Regions from separate parts of the Pseudomonas sp. Tun-23181 genome, predicted to be linked through region 2. Evidence: riboswitches for the same ligand, from Rfam matches in the RefSeq annotation. Region 2 holds a riboswitch; each other region holds the start of a gene.

Region 1 (5,087 bases), 320 kb from region 2:
GGCGCCAGCCCCGAGTGTACGCTCACCTCGATACCTGGCAGATGAACCAGGATGAAACGTTTGCGCCTTCCACTTAAGACGGGTGCACAGGCCTGGCACGATTGTTTATGCTGGCGGGCTCAAGCCATGGCGCATGGCCATTTCGACAAGTATCCGTTCATGAAAATCGCACTCGTCCTGATCTTCGCACTCTCGATCGCCTATGTTCACTTGCGCGGTCGGGTTCGCCACAAGCTGACCCGCCAACTGGGCGATCACTCCAGCTTCCTGGCTCCGGTCAACAGCTTCCTGTACCTGTTCTCCCAGCACCCGGCCAAGCCCTACCTGCCGGTCGAGTCCTTCCCCGAACTGCAGCCGCTCAAGGACCACTGGCGGGAAATCCGCGAGGAGGCCCAGCAACTGCTGCACGTGGGCGAGATCAAGAAATCCGACAACTACGACGACGTCGGATTCAATTCGTTCTTCAAGACCGGCTGGAAGCGTTTCTACCTGAAGTGGTATGGCGAGAGCCACCCCTCGGCGATGAAGCTGTGCCCACGCACCACCGAGTTGCTGCAGGGTATCGGCTCGGTCAAGGCGGCCATGTTCGCCACCCTGCCGCCAGGCGCCAAGCTGGTGCGCCACCGTGACCCCTATGCCGGCTCCTACCGCTACCACCTGGGCCTGGACACGCCCAACGACGACGGCTGCTACATCGATGTCGATGGCCAGAAGTACGCCTGGCGCGACGGCGAGGCAGTGGTGTTCGACGAGACCTACATCCACTACGCCGCCAACACCACCGAGCACAACCGCATCATCCTGTTCTGCGACGTCGAGCGCCCGCTCAAGTACCGCTGGGCGACCGCCTTCAACCGCTGGTTCAGCCGCAACGTCATGGCCGCCGCGGCGGCCCCCAACGACGCCAACGACAAGACCGGCGGCATCAATCGCCTGTTCACCCGCATCTACCGCATCCGCGAGCGCGGCAAGGCCCTGAAGAAGCGCAACCGCACCCGCTACTACCTGGAAAAGTGGGCGGTGGTCGCGGCGCTGGTGCTGGTGTTCATCTACATCTGAAGCGAAGACGCTGCCCTGGCCATCACAGCCCCTCCAGAGCCTCGTTCTTCGACTAGCCTGAAAGCTCCTGTCACCACCGAACAAGGTGAAAACCATGAGCATGATGGACTGGGACGCCTACCGTAGGCAGTTGATGGCCGGCATCGGCGATCTCAAGCAATTGTCCCCCGATACCGTGGCCGGCTACATGACTGCCAGCGGTGCCGGGGCCAAGACCAACCACCTGGATGCCAAGACCCGCGAGCTGATCTCCCTGGCCGTGGCGGTGACTACCCGCTGCGACGGCTGCATCGCCGTGCACTCCCAGCAGGCCGTCAGGCACGGCGCCACCCGTGAGGAAATCGCCGAGGCGCTGGGCGTGGCGGTGGCGATGAACGCCGGTGCCGCGCTGGTCTACTCGGCCCGCGCCCTGGATGCGGTCGGCAAGGCGAGCGACTGAACGCCTCCGGCGCCGCAGCCCTTGCGCGGCGGCGCCGGGCCACCCAGACTTGGCGGCCAAGCCCGTGCAGGAGCCGCCATGATCCACATCCGTCCCATGACCCCGGAAGACTTCGAACGCTTCTGGCCCACCTTCCAGGCCATCGTCCAGGCCCGCGAAACCTATGCCTTCGACCCCGGGCTCAGCGTCGAGCAGGCCCGCCAGCTCTGGCTGGAGCTGCCCCTGCGAACCCTGGTGGCCGAGGCGCATGGCGAGTTGCTCGGCTCGTACTACCTCAAGGCCAACGCCGCCGGCCCCGGCGCCCACGTGGGCAATTGCGGCTACATGGTCGCGCCGGCCGCCCGCGGCCGTGGCGTGGCGCGGCTGATGTGCGAGCACTCGCAAAAGCTGGCACGCCAGGAGGGCTTCCTGGCCCTGCAGTTCAACTCGGTGGTGGCGACCAACGAGGTGGCCGTGGCGCTGTGGCACAAGCTCGGCTTCGAGACCGTCGGCCGCCTGCCCAAGGCCTACCGGCACGCTCGCCTGGGGCTGGTGGACTGCCTGGTGATGTACAAGTGGCTGGCGGACGAGCCGGTGGTGGAGAAGCCCGCCCTGCTGATCGGGCGCAAGAACATCGAGGCCAGGGTATCGCGTCGGCGCGGACGCTGATCGCCCTCCTGGACCAGCGCAAGCTGCATCCGAACGATTGACTCCCCACCCGTTCGGTGGTCAGATGCGCGCCAGTTTCAGGTGTCCTGCGCCGCCGCGCGCAGGGTGAAACGGGAAGCCGGTGCGTCGTTGCCACGACAAGTCCGGCGCTGCCCCCGCAACGGTAGGCGAGCGAACCCTTCGACATACCACTGTGCGCATGCATGGGAAGGTGAACGGTTCATGATCCTCGCAAGCCCGGAGACCGGCCTGGAGCTTTTCGTTGGCAACCCGCGGTGGGCGGGCGCAGGCCGGTTTTCGCGTGCGCGCCTGCGTACGTGCTTGGTCGTCTATGCGTTGTTTCCACCGGGATCCATTCATTCCTGCGACAGTGGAACGACATGTCCCGTATCTCCAAGCTTCATACTCTGGCGGCCTGCCTGGCCGTTTCCCTTCCGGCCCTGGCCGATGAACACGACGGGCCAGTACTGGCCCTGCCCTCCACGGCCATCACCGACACCCGCGACGAACAGGTCGTCGACCTGGCCACGCCGACCCGGGCCGGTTCGCGCCTGAACCTGAGCGCCCTGGAGACCCCGGCCAGCACCAGCAGCATCAGCGCCGGGCAGATCCAGCAGCGTAACAACCTCACCGTGCAAGACGCGGTGACCCGCTCGCCAGGCATCACCTCGGTCGGCACCCCAGGCAACGGCGGCACCGCCCTCTCCGCCCGCGGCTTCACCGGCCACAGCTCGGTGATGACGCTGTTCGACGGCTCGCGCCTGTACACCGGCGCCGGTACCCAGAGCTTCCCGGTCGATCCGTGGATGGTCGAGCGCATCGACGTGATCCGTGGCCCGGCCTCGGTACTCTATGGCGAAGGCGCCACGGGCGCGGTGATCAACGTCATCCCGAAAAAACCCTTCGCCGGCGAAATCCGCAACCACCTGCGCCTGGGCTACGGCTCCTGGGACCGCCAACAGCTCGGCCTGGACAGCGGTGGCAGCCTGAGCGAGCGCCTGAGCTACCGGGTCACCCTGAACACGCAGCAAGGCAACGTCTGGGTCGATCGCGGCGACTCGCGCAACCTGGCCCTCAGCGCCGCTCTGCGCTTCGACGCCAGCGACGACCTGAGCTTCACCCTCGCCCACGAGCGCGGCGATGCCGAGCCGATGAACTACTTCGGCACCCCGCTGATCGACGGCCACTACCGCGACAGCCTGCGCAAGAAGAACTACAACATTCGCGACGACGTCCAACGCTATCACGACGAGTGGACCCGCCTCGACACCGACTGGACGATCAACGACCACCTCAGCGCCAGCAACCAGCTGTACTACATCAAGAGCCGCCGGCACTGGCGCAACGCCGAGGACTACACCTGGGATGCCGACCGCGGCCAGCTCGAACGCGGCAGTTACCTGGAGATCAAGCACAACCAGGAGCAGATCGGCGACCGCCAGAGCTTCACCTTCGACCACAGTCTGTTCGGCCTGGCCAGCAAGACCGTGGTGGGTGCCGAGTACAACAGGATCCGTTTCAACGTCGACAACAACTCGCCGTACGAAGACGTGGGCGGCGACTACATCGACCCCTGGCAGCCGGCACCGGGCGGGTTCCACAGCCGATCGGCGCTGCGCCCACAGACCCTGTCCACCACCCGCACCTTCGCGCTGTTCGCCGAGAACCGCACCCAGCTCACCGATCGCCTGTCGCTGGTCACCGGTGTACGCCGTGACCAGAACCACATCGATCGGGACAACCTGGTCAGCGACACCCGCAGCGACCGCAGCCTGCAGGGCGGCAACTGGCGCGCGGGCCTGCTCTTCGCGGTGACCGACGAGCTGTCGCTGTACGGCCAGTACTCCACCAGCGAGGACGGGGTCAACAACCTCATCAGCCTCAACCCGACGCAGATGAACTATGACCTGACCGAGTCGAAGCAGACCGAACTGGGCCTCAAGCAACGCTTCTGGGACGGCCGTGGCGAGTGGACTCTGGCGGCCTACCACATCGTCAAGAAGAAGCTGCTGGTGGACGACCCGGTCACCCACGAGAAGCAGCAAGCCGGCCAACAGACCTCCGACGGCCTGGAGGCGACCCTGGAGCTGGCCCTGGCTAACCAGTGGCAGGTATCGGCCAACGCCGCCGTGGTACGCGCCAAGTACGATGACTTCGATGAAAGGGTCGGCGGCGTTCCCCAGGACCGCGCCGGCAACCGCCCGGCCAACGTGCCGCGCCGTACCGCCAACCTGTGGCTGAGCAAGGGTTTCGGCCAGACCGTGGATGCCGGCATCGGCCTGCGCTACGTCGACGAGCGCTACGCCAACACCGCCAACAGCCAGAGCGTCCCCGGCTACACCGTGGTCGATGCCAACCTCGGCTGGCAGGTGCTGCCGGACGTGCGCCTGGGGCTGCAGTTGAACAACCTGTTCAACCGTGACTATGTGGTGGCCGCCCACAGTGGTGAGCAATGGCTGCTCGGCGCGCCACGGTCGTACTTCGCGACGGTCGACTACAGCTTCTGACCTGAGCGGCTTTCTCCAATTGAGCGGTACTGGGGCTGCTTTGCAGCCCATCGCACAGCCCCCCACCTGAAAAAGCGCTATCGAACCTCAACAAATAGTTATAAGATAACATTTCATCTCACAATCCCTCTTGCCTGCCCCCATGACAAGCGCCTCCCCCACCCCAACCCTGCTCACCCAGCGCCTGCAAAGCATCGACGCCCTGCGCGGCCTGGTCATCCTGTTCATGCTGCTGGACCACGTGCGCGAAACCTTCTTCCTGCATCGCCAAGTCAGCGATCCGATGGCCATCGACGCCACCGAGCCGGCCCTGTTCGCCAGCCGTACCCTGGCCCACCTGTGTGCGCCGGTGTTCGTGCTGTTGACCGGCCTCAGTGCCTGGCTCTACGGCGAGAAGCACCAGGGCCGTGGCGACGTCTCGGCGTTCCTGTTCA
Region 2 (5,087 bases):
CCTGCCAGGGCTGGCCGAGGTCGCAGTCCAGGGGATCGAAGCTCAGCGCCAGGGCCTTGGCCAGGGTACGGATGAGGCTGGCATTGCCGCCCTTGCCGTCACCACGCTCGACACGTACCAGGGCCAGCAGGGTATCGCTGCGCAGCCGCCCTTCGGGCGATTGGCCGAACACATGCAGGCCATCGCGGATCTGCGACTCCTTCAGGTCGCACAGATAGGTGTCCAGCCGTGGCAGCCAGAGTGCCGCATCGTCCAACTGGCCTTCCAGTTGCAACTCACGGTCGATGTGGTTGGCTTTGAGCAACTCGAGGATGTCGCGCTGCAGCTCCCGGGCACGGCGTGGGTCGAGCAGTTGCGCTTCGTAGTATTCATCGGCCAGGCGCTCCAGGTCGCGCAGCGGGCCGTAGGTCTCGGCACGGGTCAGCGGCGGCATCAGGTGGTCGATGATCACCGCCTGGGTACGCCGCTTGGCCTGGGCGCCCTCGCCTGGGTCGTTGACGATGAACGGGTAGATGTTGGGCAGCGGCCCGAGCAAGGCATCTGGCCAGCACTGGGCCGACAGGCCGACGCCCTTGCCGGGCAGCCACTCCAGGTTGCCGTGCTTGCCGACGTGGATCACCGCGTCGGCGGCGAAACCATTGCGCAGCCAGAAGTGGAACGCCAGGTAGCCATGGGGCGGCACCAGGTCGGGGTCGTGGTACACGGCGCTGGGGTCCACCTGGTAGCCCCGGGCCGGCTGGATGCCGACGAACGTCAGGCCGTAGCGCAGGCCGGCGATCATCATGCGCCCGCTGCGGTACATCGGGTCTTGTTCAGGGGCGCCCCAGCGCGCCAGCACCGCCTGCTGGTTGGCCTCGGGCAGGTCGGCGAAGGCCGCCTGGTAGTCGGCCAGGGCCAGGCTCTGGGCGCAGGGGCGCTGGTCGAGGTGCTCCAGGTCGTTGCTCACGCCGCCCAGCAATTGCTGGATCAGCGCGGTGCCGCTGTCGGGCAGGCCAGCCACCGGGTAGCCCTCGGCCTGCAAGGCGCGGAGGATGTTCAGGGCCGCGCCGGGGGTATCCAGGCCCACGCCGTTGCCGATGCGCCCGTCGCGGGTCGGGTAGTTGGCCAGCACCAGCGCCACGCGCTTCTGCGGGTTGGGCAGGCGCGCCAGTTCCACCCAGCGCCGCGCCAGCTCGGCGACGAAGTCCATGCGCTCAGGGTGGGCCCTGTAGCAGACCACGTCCGACTGGCTGCGCTCGCTGCGCCAGGCCAGGTCCTTGAAGCTGACCGGCCGGGTGATGATGCGCCCGTCCAGCTCCGGCAAGGCGATATGCATGGCCAGGTCACGGGCGCCCAGGCCCTGTTCGCTGGCCTCCCAGCCCGGCTGGTTGTCCTGGGCGCAGATCGCCTGCAACACCGGGACGTCGCGACGCAACGGGCGCAGGTTGGGCTGCTCCGGGCTGGACAGGGCAAAACCGGTGGTGTTGATCACCACGTCGGCGCCGACCTCGTCCAGCCAGGCCTCGACCTGGTCGAGGCAGGCGCGCTCCTTGAGGCTGGCCACAGCGATCGGCAGCGGGCTCAGGCCCATCGCCTGCAAACGTGTGCAGAAGGTATCGATGAAGGCGGTGTTGGCCGCCTGCAGGTGCGAGCGGTAGAACAGCAGCGGCGCCACCGGCTGCTGCGGGTGCCACTGGCCGTACCAGTCCTCGAGCGTGGCGCTGGCCTTGGCGGGGTGATACACCGCCGTGCGCGGCAGCGGCTGCGGTTCGTCCCAGGCATAGGTACGCCCCAGCCACAGGCTGGCCAGGCAGTTGAACAGGTTCAGGGCATTGGCCTTGCCGCCCTGGCGCAGGTAGTGCCAGAGCCGTTCGGCCTGCTCGCCGGTCACCGTGCCCAGGCCGGTCAGCTCGGGGTCGGGGCGGTCATCGCCTGGCACCAGGATCAGCCGTACACCGCGGTTGGCCAGCTCGACCAGTTGCTCGACGCCATAGCGCCAGTAGCCGACCCCGCCGTGCAGCGACACCAGGATCACCTTGGCGTGGCGCAGCACCTGGTCGACGTAGAGGTCGACCGAGGCGTGGTTCTGCACCTGCATGGGGTTGGCCAGGCGCAGGCTGGGGAAGTCGTCTGGCAACTGCTCGGCGGTTTCCGCCAGCAGCGCCAGGTGCGAGTCGCCGCTGCAGAGGATCACCAGCTCAGCGGGCGTCTGGCCGAGGTCGGCGATGCTGTCGTCCGGCACGAAGCCGCCGGGCTGGGTCCGCAGCAGGTGCATGGATCAGGCGCCCAGGGCCTGGCGCAGGCGCGCCTCCAGTTGCACGGCATCCAGGTCCTGGCCGATCAGCACCAGGCGCGTCAGGCGAGGCTCGTCGGCACGCCAGGCGCGGTCGAAGTGTTTGTCGAAACGGGTCCCCACGCCCTGCACCAGCAGACGCATCGGCTTGCCGGGAATGGCCGCGAAGCCCTTGGCGCGCAGGATGCCGAACTCCACCACCAGTTGCGTCAAGGCGTCGAGCAGCAGGCTTTCGTCGGCCTCGGGCAGGTCGATGGAGATCGAGTCGAAGGCGTCATGGTCATGATCGTCGTGATCTTCGCCAGCGTGATGGGCATCGTGGTGGGTGCGCCGGCCATCGATGTGCGCCTCGGCCTCGGCGCCCACGCCAAGCAGCACCTCCAGCGGCAGGCGCCCGCTGCTGGCCTCGATCACCTTGACCGCCGGCGGCAGTTCCTCGGCCACCTCGGCGCGGACCTTGGCCAGGCCTTCGGCATCGATCAGGTCGGCCTTGTTCAGGACCACCAGGTCGGCGCTGGCCAACTGGTCGGCGAACAGCTCGTGCAGCGGCGACTCGTGGTCCAGGTTGGGGTCGAGCTTGCGCTGGGCGTCCACTTGCTCTGGGTAGGCAGCGAAGGTACCCGCCGCCACCGCCGGGCTGTCGACCACGGTGATCACCGCATCGACCGTGCAGGCATTGCGGATTTCCGGCCACTGGAAGGCCTGCACCAGCGGCTTGGGCAGGGCCAGGCCGCTGGTTTCGATGAGGATGTGGTCCAGGTCGCCACGGCGTGCCACCAGTTCGCGCATCACCGGGAAGAACTCTTCCTGCACGGTGCAGCACAGGCAGCCGTTGGCCAGTTCGTAGACGCGGCCGCTGGCCTCTTCCTCCGTGCAGCCGATGCTGCACTGCTTGAGGATCTCGCCGTCGATGCCCAGCTCGCCGAACTCGTTGACGATGACCGCGATGCGGCGGCCCTGGGCGTTGTCGAGCATGTGCCGGAGCAAGGTGGTCTTGCCCGAGCCGAGGAAGCCAGTGACGATGGTGACGGGGAGCTTGGCCAGTGTTTTCATGTCGCGATGCCCTTGGCAGGATGGCGCGGGCATGCAGGACGAAAGCCTCGTGCCACCACGGCCGGGCCCGTTCGCCACCGGATCACCCCGCCCGGTTGAAAGTCGAAAGCGTTTCGAGGCAGGTCTCCTGGCTTGCACAGTACCGGCCCCGGGCCGGTTGGATGACGCCTTCCCGCGCTGGCGCAGTGGCTGTGTCGATCCTGTTCAGTGCTTACAGTTGCGGGGGCAGCCGCGGCTTGGACCGCGTTCCCATCTTAGCTCCGGCGGCGGCCGGAGAACCTCGAAGCGGCAAGGCTACGCAGTGGTTGGCAGGCGGTCAACCTTGGCAGCCCTAAAGCCTTGCCTATCCTGCGATTGACGGGGAAACCGCCCCATGATTTGCTAATGCACTGCGTTCAGGTGCCCCTTCGGGGGTGAAACGGGAAACCGGTGCGTCCCAGGCCCCCAAGGGGTCGGACAACGCCGGTGCTGCCCCCGCAACGGTAAGCGAGCGAAGCGTCTTGACCACTGTGCCACGTCGTAGGGCATGGGAAGGTGACGCTCCCCCCCAGGAGCCCTGCTCCTCCTCGCAAGCCCGGAGACCGGCCTGACGTCGAATGATCACCCCGCGGTGGGCGGGCGCTGTCGCATCTCCCTGGGCCCGTTGCGTCCGGGGCTGTCGCGCTTGTCCGCCGCCTATGACAAAGCAGAGGAAAGCGTCATGCCCGTCACCAGCGCCAAACACAGCGTCAGCACCCCCGTCAGCCTCAGCCAACGCATCGTCATCGCCGCCGGCGCCAGCCTGCTGGGCCTGTGCCTGATCTACTTCGCCGGTTTCTCGCACATCGAGGCCGTGCACAACGCCGCCCACGATACCCGCCACAGCGCCGCCTTCCCTTGCCACTGAGTACGCCTGCATGATCAAGCGCATCGCCCGTACCGCCGGCTTCAGCGGCCTGCTCGCCGCCCTGCTGCTGACCTTCTTGCAAAGCCTGTGGGTCAGCCCGCTGATCCTCGAGGCGGAAACCTATGAAAGCGCGGCCCCCGTCGCCGAACACCACGGCCACGGCGATGCCGTCGCCGCCCATGAACACGACGCCGAAGCCTGGGCACCGGAAGACGGCTGGCAGCGCCTGCTCTCCACCACCGGCGGCAACCTGGTGGTCGCGGTCGGTTTCGCCCTGATCCTCGCGGCCCTGTACAGCTTGCGCGAACCGGGCCGCGTGGCCACCGGCGCACTGTGGGGCCTGGCCGGGTTCGCGGTGTTCTGCCTGGCGCCGACCCTGGGGCTGCCGCCAGAGCTGCCGGGTACCGCCGCTGCCGACCTGGGTCAGCGCCAGGGCTGGTGGATCGGCACCGCCGCCGCCACCGCGGCAGGCCTGGCCCTGCTGGTGTTCGCCCATCACTGGCTGTTCAAGGTACTGGGCCTCGCCCTACTGGTCGTGCCGCACCTGATCGGCGCGCCGCAACCGGCGATGCACGAGAGCCTGGCGCCCGAAGCCTTGGAAACCCAGTTCAAGATCGCCTCCTGGGTGACCAACGCCGCCTTCTGGCTCGCCCTGGGCCTGCTCAGCGCCTGGCTGTACCGTCGCACCAGCCAAGCCTGATGCGCCTCGCCCCTCCTGCGCCGGCGTTGTACGCCGGCTTCGGCTGCCGCCAGGGCTGCCCGGCCGACACCCTGCAGGCCCTGCTGCGCGGGGCCCTCGCGGCGCACGGGCTGGCCCCGGCGCTGCTGCGCGGCATCGCCAGCATCGACCTCAAAGCCAACGAACCCGGCTTGCAG
Region 3 (5,087 bases), 1.2 Mb from region 2:
ATAGAAGCCCCCGTCCTTGACTCAGGTGATGTAGTCCGGCACCAGGTCGCTACCGATCTCGTCGCGCTCGTTGACCGCCGTCCACAACGCACCGCTGTGTGGTTCCCAGGCCAGGCCGTTGGGGTTGCGCAGGCCGGAGGCGAAGATCCGGTGCTGGCCGCTGGCCGGGTCCACCTCCCAGATCGCCGCACGGCCTTCTTCCTGGTCCAGGCCGTTTTCGCCGACATTGCTGTTGGAGCCCACCGTGACATAGAGCTTCTTGCCATCGGGGCTGGCGATCACGTTCTTGGTCCAGTGGTGGTTGAGCCGGCCGCCGGGCAGGTCGACCACTTTCTTGCCTTCAGCGCGAATCTGCATGGCCCCCGGCTCGTAGTGGAAGCGCAACAGGCGGTCGGTATCGGCCACGTAGAAGTCCTTGCCCACCAGGGCCATGCCGAAGGGTGAGTTGAGCCCTTCGATGAAGGTGGTGCGAATTTCCGCGACGCCATCACGGTCAGCGTCGCGCAGCAGGGTGATGCGGTTGGCGCTGGGTACGCCGGCGCCGGCCCGTTTCATCACCTGGCCCATGACCCAGCCACGGATTCCCTTGCCGTCGTCGGGCTTGGCCGGGGCGTTGGTCTCGGCCACCAGCACGTCGCCGTTGGGCAGCACGTAGAGCCAGCGGGGATGATCGAGGTGCTCGGCGAAGGCCACCACCTGGGTGCCGGTCGCCGACGTGGGCTTGGCGCCCTCCGGCCAGCCGATCGCCGGGGCGATGTTGACGGTCGGGATCAAGGTCTTGTTCGGCTCGGGCAGTTGCGGGGACGGTCCCGATCCGTCGCTGACGTCCAGGCGCGCGGATTCTCCGCAGCCGCCGAGGCTGACGGCCAGGGCCAGCAGTAGCGCGATATGCATCCTGTCCATGCTCGGGTCCTCGTGGGGGCTCATGTGGAATCAGAGCGACGGGCCACCGTCGAGGTTCAACTTGTCGGTAGGGCGCATTCGGCTAGCTGGGCCCCGCTCAGGCCTGCTTGAGCAGCAGCGCCACGCCGGGAAAGTACTGCGCCGCTTCATTGTGCAACTTGCGATAGGCGTAGGGAAAATACCAGGCGATGGCGCAAGCGCTGTGCTTTTGCAGGTCGTCGACCAGGTCCTGCAACTCCTCGGGGCTGGCATGCTGGCCGGCTTTCCACGGGCTGACGAACAGGGCGCCGACCTTGAGTTGGCTGGGATAGGCGATCTGCCGGGCGAGGGCGGCGGTTTCCTGCACAGCCGTGCTCAGGTCCAGGCGGGCGATGCGCGGCCAGCGCTGGCTGGCGCGCAGGTGGACGCTGTCTTCCGAGGTGCTGATGGACAGGTCGCAGCGGCCCTCGCGCTCGCCCTCGTCACGTTGCTTCTTGCTCATGGACTGTTCCAGCGCCACCAGTTCGGCCTGCCAGGCCGCGGCCGCGAGCAGGCCGGTGTTGGCCGCGGTGCCATGCCAGTACGGGGCTTCGTTGTCGCCATGGACCTGGTTGAAGCGGTCGATGCATTCCGGCCAGCGCTCCAGCGCCGGGCGCAGGAACTCCAGGCGCGGGTTATTGATGATCAGGCCTTGCATGCTGCGCTCTCCTGTCGTTGTGATCGCGTTCAGCGAAAATTGATGTCTATGTGATATCACTGCTTTCAGTTTGTTACAAGCGGCCGGATCGGCCATTGATCCAGGCCAGATCGGCCTCGTTTCATTGACGCTCCGGGTGCAACCCTCTAACCTTCGCGGCGTGTTTCAGGTGCTCTGCCAGCCGAGGCTGGGCAGGGTGAAACTGGGAAGCCGGTGGGCGCCAGCAAGGCGCGATTCCGGCGCTGCCCCCGCAACGGTAGGTGAGTCGAGGACCGCGCAGGGCCACTGGATGCAGGCATCCGGGAAGGCGCGCGGCCCATGGGCCCAGGCCCTGCTCACGAGCCCGGAGACCGGCCTGTCACTGCCAACGGCATCACGGAGGGTGATGCGCGGTGCACCGTGGCGTCCGCCATGGCCCCTGCGCGTTCTCCGTCTGCCCGCCTATCGACCTGTCGTCGCCCATCCGTGCCGACAGCCTGCGGAGAACCCTGATGAGCGAATCCACCGAACGCGACGAACGCCACCTGGCGCGCATGCAGCGCAAGAAGGCGATCATCGACGAACGCATCGCCAACGCGCCCAACGAATGCGGCTTGCTGCTGGTGCTCACCGGCAACGGCAAGGGCAAGAGCAGCTCGGCCTTCGGCATGCTTGCCCGGGCCCTGGGCCACGGCCTGCAATGCGGCGTCGTGCAGTTCATCAAGGGCCGCAACAGCACCGGCGAAGAGCTGTTCTTCCGGCGCTTCCCCGAGCAGGTGCGCTACCACGTGATGGGCGAGGGCTTCACCTGGGAGACTCAGGATCGCCAGCGCGACATCGCCGCCGCCGAGGCGGCCTGGGCGGTTTCGCGCCAACTGCTGCAGGACCCGGGCGTGCAGTTCGTGGTGCTCGACGAGCTGAACATCGCCCTCAAACACGGCTACCTCGACCTCGACCAGGTGCTCTCGGACATCCAGGCCCGTCCGCCGATGCAGCACGTCATCGTCACGGGCCGTGCCGCCAAGCCGCAGATGATCGAGCTGGCCGATACCGTCACCGAGATGGGCATGGTCAAGCACGCCTTCCAGGCCGGCATCCGCGCGCAGAAGGGCGTGGAACTATGAGCCGACCCCGGCATTGTCCGGCGGTGCTGATCGCAGCACCGGCGTCCGGCCAGGGCAAGACCACGGTCACCGCCGCCCTGGCGCGCCTGCACCGCAACCTCGGGCGCAAGGTGAGGGTGTTCAAGTGCGGGCCGGATTTTCTCGACCCGATGATCCTCGAACGGGCCAGCGGTGCACCGGTGTACCAGCTCGACCTGTGGATGATCGGCGCGCAGGAAAGCCGCCGCCTGCTCTGGGAAGCGGCGGGCACGGCCGACCTGATTCTTATCGAGGGGGTCATGGGGCTGTTCGACGGCACACCGTCGAGCGCCGACCTGGCGCGTCACTTCGGTGTACCCGTGCTGGCGGTGATCGATGGCACAGCCATGGCCCAGACCTTCGGCGCCCTGGCCTTGGGCCTGGCACGCTACCAGCCGGACCTGCCGTTCGCCGGGGTGCTGGCCAACCGCGTCGGCAGCCTGCGCCATGCGCAACTGCTCGAGGGCAGCCTGACCGAGGGCCTGCGCTGGTACGGCGGGCTCTCCCGCGAGCGTGGCATCGAGCTGCCCAGCCGCCACCTGGGGCTGGTCCAGGCCAACGAGCTGAACGACCTGGACCTGCGCCTGGACGCCGCGGCCGAGGCCCTGGGCGCCAGTTGCGACGCCACGCTGCCGCCAGCGGTGGCCTTTGCCGAACCCGACCCTATCGCCCCCAGGCCGTCGCTGGCCGGTGTGCGCATCGGCGTGGCCCGTGACGAAGCCTTCGCCTTCACCTATGGCGCCAACCTCGATCTGTTGCGCGAGCTGGGCGCCGAACTGCGCTTCTTCTCGCCCTTGCACGACCGGGAACTGCCCACGGTAGACAGCCTTTACCTGCCAGGGGGCTACCCTGAGCTGCATCACCAGGCCCTGGCGGCCAATGCCCCTCTGCTCGAGGCGATCCGCGCCCATCACGCCCAGGGCAAGCCGCTGCTGGCCGAGTGCGGTGGCATGCTCTACCTGCTCGAGGCCTTGACCGACGTGGCCGGTGAGCGCGCCACGCTGCTCGGCCTGCTGCCGGGCGAAGCGGTGATGCAAAAGCGCCTGGCGGCCCTGGCGCTGCAGGCTGTGGAACTTCCGGAAGGGACCCTGCGCGGGCATACTTATCATCACTCCCTGACCAGCACCCCGCTCGAACCGATCGCCCGCGGCCAAAGCCCCAACGGCGGTCGTGGCAACGAGGCGGTCTATCGCCAGGGACGACTGACGGCGTCGTACATCCACTTCTATTTCCCCTCCAACCCTGACGCGGCGGCGGCGCTGCTGCGGCCATGAGCGAACACGCCTTCAGCGACGCCGAGCGCGCCGCGGTCTACCGGGCCATCGGCGAGCGCCGCGACATGCGCCATTTCATCGGCGGTGAGGTAGCGCCAGCGCTGCTGGCCCGCCTGCTGGCCGCCGCGCACCAGGCGCCGAGCGTCGGCCTGATGCAGCCCTGGCGCTTCATTCGCATCAGCCGACGCGAGCTGCGTAGGCAGATCCAGGCGCTGGTGGAGCAGGAGCGCGTGCGCACCGCCGAAGCCTTGGGCGAGCGCTCCGACGCTTTCATGAAACTCAAGGTCGAAGGCATCCACGACTGCGCCGAAGTGCTGGTGGCGGCGCTGATGGACAACCGCGAGGCGCACATCTTCGGCCGCCGCACCCTGCCGGAAATGGACCTGGCCTCCCTGGCCTGCGCGATCCAGAACCTCTGGCTGGCGGCGCGCGCCGAGGGCCTGGGCATGGGCTGGGTGTCGCTGTTCGAACCGCAGGCCCTGGCCCAACTGCTGGGCATGCCCGCTGGCGCCAAGCCGGTGGCGGTGCTGTGCCTGGGGCCTGTGGCGCAGTTCTATGCCGGGCCGATGCTGGTGCTGGAGAACTGGGCCGAGGAGAAGCCCTTGGGCGAGATGCTGTACGAGAACCAATGGGGAGAACGGCCATGAGCGTGGCCCTGCTGACCGTGGCCGGCGTGGCCCTCGATGCGTTGCTGGGCGAACCCCGGCGGCGCCATCCGTTGGTGGCCTTCGGCAACCTGGCGTCGCGCCTGGAGCAACGCCTCAACGCCGGCGGGCGCGGCTGGCGCAGCCACGGCGTGAGCGCCTGGTGCCTGGCGGTGGTGCCGCTGACCCTGCTGGCGCTGATCCTGTCCTGGCTGCCCTATGTCGGCTGGCTGGTGGACGTGCTGGCGCTGTACTGCGCCCTGGGCCTGCGCAGCCTCGGCGAGCATGTGCTGCCGGTGGCCGAGGCCCTGCGGCGTGGCGACCTGGGCGCGGCCCGGCAGCGGGTGGGCTACCTGGTCAGCCGCGAAACCCGCGAGCTGGACGAGCCCGCCGTGGCCCGGGCGGCCACCGAGTCGGTGCTGGAGAACGGTAGCGATGCGGTGTTCGCCGCGCTGTTCTGGTTCGTCGT
Region 4 (5,087 bases), 290 kb from region 2:
CCACCACCCATTCGCAGTGTCTCGTTCATGACGGCTTCCTCGGCTTGGCTTCGATGGGAAAAGACCTGCCGGCGGGCGGGCCGGAAACAGGCGCGAGGGGCGAAGCCACTGACCACCCCTCATGGCATCAGAGCGGCGCAAGGCGGCTGTCGATCCCTGCCCGGGCCTGCGGCACCGACCAACGGCGCTCACGCCCGTGCGATCGACAGGGCATGTCAGGGCCTGCGACGTAACAGGATGATGAAGAAAAGCCCGCCGATGGCCGCGGTGGCGATGCCGATGGGCAGGTCCTGGGGGGCGATCAGGGTGCGTGCGCCCATGTCGACCCAGACCACGAACAGCGCACCGAGCACGGCGCAGGCCGGCAGCAGGCGGCGATGCTCGGCGCCCACCAGCCAGCGGGCCACGTGGGGCAGCATCAGGCCGACGAAGCCGATCGCCCCGGACAGCGACACCAGCACGCCCGTGAGCAGGGCGCAGCCGACGAACACCTGGGCGCGCACCCGGCGGGTGTCGAAGCCGAGGCTGACGGCGGTCTGCTCCCCGCTCATCAGCGCATTGAGGGCGCGGGCCAGGCTGAGCAGCAAGAGGAAGCCGGCCAGCACACAAACGGCCGGCAGCCACAGCAGCGACCAGTGCGCCAGGCCCAGCCCGCCGAGCATCCAGAACATGACCGAGCTGGCGGCATGGGGATCGCCGGTGTAGAGCAGCAGGTTGGCCAGGGCCATGACCACGAAGGACACCGCTACCCCGGCCAGCAACAGCCGTTCGCTCTCCAGCCGGCCACGTCGGCTGGCCACCCCCAGCACCAGCAGCATGCTGCCCAGGGCGCCGATGAAGGCCGCCAGGGGCAGGCTCAAGGCACCGGCGAAGGGGCCAAGGAACAGCACCACCAGCACCGCGCCCAACACTGCACCGGAGCTGACCCCTAGCAGGTGCGGGTCGGCCAGTGGGTTACGCGTCACCGCCTGCAGGGCGCCGCCAACCAGGGCCAGGCCGGCGCCCACCAGCGCGCCGAGCACGACCCGTGGGGCGCGGATCTGCCAGACGATCTGCGCCTGTCCGCGGCTCCAGTCGCCGCCGTCGGCCAGGCCCAGTTGCTGCAGAACGATACCCAGCACCTTGGCCAGCGGCACCTGGGCAGCGCCGAAGCCCAGCGACAGCAGGCAGGAAAACACCAGCGCCGCCAGCAGTGCGACCAGCAACAGGCGATAGCCGGCAGGGCTACGCACCGGCATCAGCGCGGCGCCCCGGCGAACCGTTGCGGATGCAGCGCGGCGGCCAGGTGCTCGATGGCAACGGCGTTGTCCACCGAGGGCGTGACCTGCAGGTACGACAGCACCACGAAGCGCCGTTCGCGAATCGCCTTCACCTCGCCGAGGGCCGGGTGCTTGAGGAGGACGTCGCGCTTGTGCTGCCAGAGGGTGGGGCCGTAGTCGACGATGACGATCACCTCCGGGTCGCGTTCGACCAGGCTTTCCCAACTGACCTCGGTCCAGCTGGCGTTGACATCGGCCATCACATTCTCGCCACCGGCCGCCTCGATCAGCGCCTGGGGCATGCCCAGGCGGCCGGAGGTGGTCGGGCGGTCCTCGCCGCTGTCGTAGAGGAACACCCGGGGCTTGCGCTGCACCTCGCCAAGTTGGGCCGTCACCCGGGCGATGCGCTGGCGCAGTTGGCCGATCAAAGCCTGGGCCTGGGCGGGCACGGCGAAGATCCTGCCGAGGTTGTCCAGGTCCCGGTACAGGTCCTCCAGGCTGGCCTGGCGCTGGGGCATGATCCGCGCACAGGATTCGCTCAGCTCGTAGACCGGGATGCCGAAGGGCGCCAGCGTCTGTGGCGTGACCGGCCCGCCCACGTGCATGCCGTAACTCCAGCCGGCGAACAGGAAGTCGGCGTCCACGTCCAGCAGGTTTTCCAGCGATGGGTAACGTGCCGCCAGTTCCGGCAGGCCGGCCAGGGCCTGGCGCATCGACGGGTCGAGGTTCTTCCAGCCGCTGATGCCGCTGTAGCCGACCATGCGCTCGCGCAGCCCCAGGGCCAGGAGCATGCCGGTGAGGTTGACGTCGTGGCTGACCGCCCTCTGTGGCGGCTGGGTGAAGGTCACGTCGCGGTCGCAACTGTGCACGGTCAGGGGAAAGTCGCTGGCCAGAGCGGCGAGGGGCAGGGCGGCCAGCAGGGCCAGGCAGGTGACGAAGCGTTTCATGCGGGGCTGATCCAGGTGATGCGCGGGTGGCAGGCGAGGGGATGACGATCGACCAGGGCGTGCACGCCGAACACCTGGGCCAGGCACTGTTCGGTCAGGACCTGCTGCGGCGTGCCATGGGCAACGATGCGGCCGGCCTCGATGACATACAGCCGGTCACAGAAGGCGGCGGCCAGGTTCAGGTCATGGAAGCTCGCCAGCAGGCTCAGCCCGGTACCGCGCATGTGCTCGAGCAGGGCCAGTTGGTAGCGCGGATCGAGGTGGTTGGTCGGCTCGTCGAGGATCATCAGGCGCGGTTGCTGCACCCGTGCCCTGGCCAGCAGCACCCGCTGCTTTTCCCCGCCGGACAGGCTGGCGAAGCCCTGCTCGGCGCAGGCCAGCAGGCCCAGCTCGCGCAGGCAGGCATCGACCAGCGCCGCTTCGCTGTCGCCCTGGAACCAGCCCAGGTGCGGGGTACGGCCCATGGCGACGACATCGCGCACGCTCAGGCCGAAGTCCTCGGGAAACTCCTGCAGCATCACCGCGATGCGTTGTGCCACCCAGCGCGGCGGGCGCTGCCAGATGTCCTCGCCTTCTAGCGATACGCGGCCGCTGTCTGGCCGGGTGAAACGGTAGGCGCAGCGCAACAGGCTGGTCTTGCCGCTGCCGTTGGGGCCTATCAGGCCGACGAACTCGCCAGGGCCGACCTCAAGGTCGATGCCGTCGAGCAGCCGGCGTTCGCCGGGTGACGGTGACCAGTGCAGGCCTTCGATGCGCAGGGTAGGCAAAGACATGGGTGAGCGACCGTTGCGGGGTTGAGAAGACCCGACGGAGCGCACGCACGGAGCAATCGTGGGCACGAGGCTGCCCCAGGACCGGCCCGCGCCCGCCCACCGCGGGAGTTGCCAATTGCAGTGTCAGGCCGGTCTCCGGGCTTGCGAGGGGCGTGAGGCATTCACCTTCCCATGCCGGCGGCACAGTGGTGTGTCGAATGCATCGCTCGCTTACCGTTGCGGGGGCAGCGCCGGACTGGTCGCGCGAGGGCGAGGCACCGGCTTCCCGTTTAACCCCCCGCACGGCGGCGGGGGACACCTGAAACAGGGGCGCATCTGAGCATTTATGGCAGGGGGAGTCAACCGCGGTGGCAGGTGGGGGCCAGGCTTGCATCGCCATTGGGGACCGCTTTGCGGCCCCAAGCCCTCACGGCATTCAAGTCCGCTTGAGCACCAAGGTCAGGATGTCGTAGCTGGCCACCAGCTCACCCAGCTGGTTGGTCACCTCCACGTCCCAGGCCACCACGCCCTGGGGCTGGCCCAGCGGACTGGACTTGCCCTGGTCGATCTTGCGCTTGCAGGTCAGGCGGGCCTGGATGGTGTCGCCGATGCCCACCGGGTTGATGAAGCGCAGGGTATCCAGGCCGTAGTTGGCTAGCACCGGCCCTTCGCCCGGCGACACGAACAGCCCTGCCGCCGCGGACAGCACGAAGTAGCCATGGGCGATGCGCTTGCCAAACTGCGAGGCCTTGGCGGCGATCTCGTCGAAGTGCATGTAGAAATGGTCGCCCGACAGGCAACCGAAGTTGACCAGGTCCGCCTCGGTCACGGTACGCCGGTGGGTGAGCAGCGACTCGCCGATGCGCAGGTCGTCGAAATGACGGCGGAACGGATGCACTTCGCTCTCGATCACCTCGGCGCCACGCACGTACTCGCCGGTCACTGCCGTCAGCATGCTCGGCGAGCCTTGCACCGCCGCGCGCTGCAGGTAGTGCTTGACCGCCCGCAGGCCACCGAGCTCCTCGCCACCACCGGCCCGGCCGGGCCCGCCGTGCTTGAGCTGTGGCAAGGGGGAGCCGTGGCCGGTGGACTCCTTGGCCGCCTCGCGGTCGAGCACCAGCAGGCGCCCATGCCAGGCGGCCGCCGCCGGGATGGCCTTGGCCGCCACCGCGCGATCGGCGGTGACCAGGGTCGCCACCAGGCTGCCCTTGCCACGGGCCGCCAGGGCCAGGGCTTCGTCCAGGTCGTCGTAGGCCATCAGCGTGCTCACCGGGCCGAAGGCCTCGATGTCGTGGGCGCCGCCTTCGGCATGGGGATCGCGGGCTTGCAGCAGGGTTGGGGCGAAGAACGCGCCTTCGGCCACGCCCTCGCCGACCGGGGCGAAGCCGTCGCTCGCGCCGAATAATTGATCGCAGCTCTGGAGCAGGCTACGCACGCGCTCGCCAACATCACGCTGCTGGTCGTGGGAGGCCAGCGCACCCATGCGCACGCCTTCGACCGAAGGGTCGCCCACCACCACCTTGGCCAGGCGCTCGCGCAGGCGGGTGGCCACGGCGTCCAGGTGCCTGGCCGGGACTATGGCGCGGCGGATGGCGGTGCACTTCTGCCCGGCCTTGGTGGTCATCTCGCGCACCACCTCCTTGATGTACAGGTCGAACTCCTCGCTGTCGGGGCTGACGTCCGGGCCGAGGATGGCGCAGTTGAGCGAGTCGGCCTCGGCGGTGAATGGCACCGAGTGGCGCACCAGGTTCGGCGTTACCCGCAACTTGGCGGCGGTGTCGGCGGAGCCGGTGAAGGTCACCACGTCCTGGCCCTGCAGGCGCTCGAGCAAGTCGCCGGTGCTGCCGATCACCAGCTGCAGGCTGCCCGCCGGCAACAAGCCCGACTGGTTCATCAGGCGCACCACCGCCTCGGTCAGGTAGCTGGTCGAGGTCGCTGGCTTGACGATGCACGGCATGCCGGCGAGGAAGGTCGGGGCGAACTTCTCCAGCATCCCCCAGATCGGGAAGTTGAAGGCATTGATGTGCACCGCCACCCCGGTGCGCGGCACCAGGATATGGCTGCCAGCGAAATGCCCTTGCTTGCCCAGAGGGATGGCCGGGCCTTCGTGCACCAGGTTGCCCGAGGGC

Evidence for each region. Region 2 has a riboswitch for cobalamin ahead of cobW (cobalamin biosynthesis protein CobW). Riboswitches for the same ligand answer to the same signal wherever they lie in the genome.
Region 1: another riboswitch for cobalamin. It lies ahead of ACDI39_RS06560 (TonB-dependent receptor); the one in region 2 lies ahead of cobW (cobalamin biosynthesis protein CobW).
Region 3: another riboswitch for cobalamin. It lies ahead of cobO (cob(I)yrinic acid a,c-diamide adenosyltransferase); the one in region 2 lies ahead of cobW (cobalamin biosynthesis protein CobW).
Region 4: another riboswitch for cobalamin. It lies ahead of ACDI39_RS03720 (ABC transporter ATP-binding protein); the one in region 2 lies ahead of cobW (cobalamin biosynthesis protein CobW).

Annotation. Positions count from the first base shown of each region.
Region 1 is NZ_CM171630.1:1,318,082-1,323,168, forward strand. It holds gene lpxO (lipid A hydroxylase LpxO) at 160-1,059, shown strand; gene ACDI39_RS06550 (carboxymuconolactone decarboxylase family protein) at 1,154-1,498, shown strand; gene ACDI39_RS06555 (GNAT family N-acetyltransferase) at 1,577-2,146, shown strand; cobalamin riboswitch at 2,209-2,413, shown strand; gene ACDI39_RS06560 (TonB-dependent receptor) at 2,527-4,653, shown strand; gene ACDI39_RS06565 (acetyltransferase domain-containing protein) at 4,796-5,087, shown strand, end outside.
Region 2 is NZ_CM171630.1:1,002,060-1,007,146, forward strand. It holds gene cobN (cobaltochelatase subunit CobN) at 1-2,254, opposite strand, end outside; gene cobW (cobalamin biosynthesis protein CobW) at 2,258-3,325, opposite strand; cobalamin riboswitch at 3,426-3,623, opposite strand; cobalamin riboswitch at 3,708-3,929, shown strand; gene ACDI39_RS05140 (CbtB domain-containing protein) at 4,026-4,211, shown strand; gene ACDI39_RS05145 (CbtA family protein) at 4,222-4,911, shown strand; gene ACDI39_RS05150 (cobalamin biosynthesis protein) at 4,911-5,087, shown strand, end outside.
Region 3 is NZ_CM171630.1:2,190,028-2,195,114, reverse strand. It holds partial or broken gene ACDI39_RS10565 (PQQ-dependent sugar dehydrogenase) at 1-894, opposite strand, end outside; gene ACDI39_RS10560 (hypothetical protein) at 1,001-1,579, opposite strand; cobalamin riboswitch at 1,730-1,952, shown strand; gene cobO (cob(I)yrinic acid a,c-diamide adenosyltransferase) at 2,071-2,682, shown strand; gene ACDI39_RS10550 (cobyrinic acid a,c-diamide synthase CobB) at 2,679-3,974, shown strand; gene bluB (5,6-dimethylbenzimidazole synthase) at 3,971-4,621, shown strand; gene cbiB (adenosylcobinamide-phosphate synthase CbiB) at 4,618-5,087, shown strand, end outside.
Region 4 is NZ_CM171630.1:707,411-712,497, forward strand. It holds gene ACDI39_RS03705 (hypothetical protein) at 1-29, opposite strand, end outside; gene ACDI39_RS03710 (FecCD family ABC transporter permease) at 216-1,238, opposite strand; gene ACDI39_RS03715 (ABC transporter substrate-binding protein) at 1,238-2,206, opposite strand; gene ACDI39_RS03720 (ABC transporter ATP-binding protein) at 2,203-2,979, opposite strand; cobalamin riboswitch at 3,089-3,296, opposite strand; gene paaZ (phenylacetic acid degradation bifunctional protein PaaZ) at 3,395-5,087, opposite strand, start outside.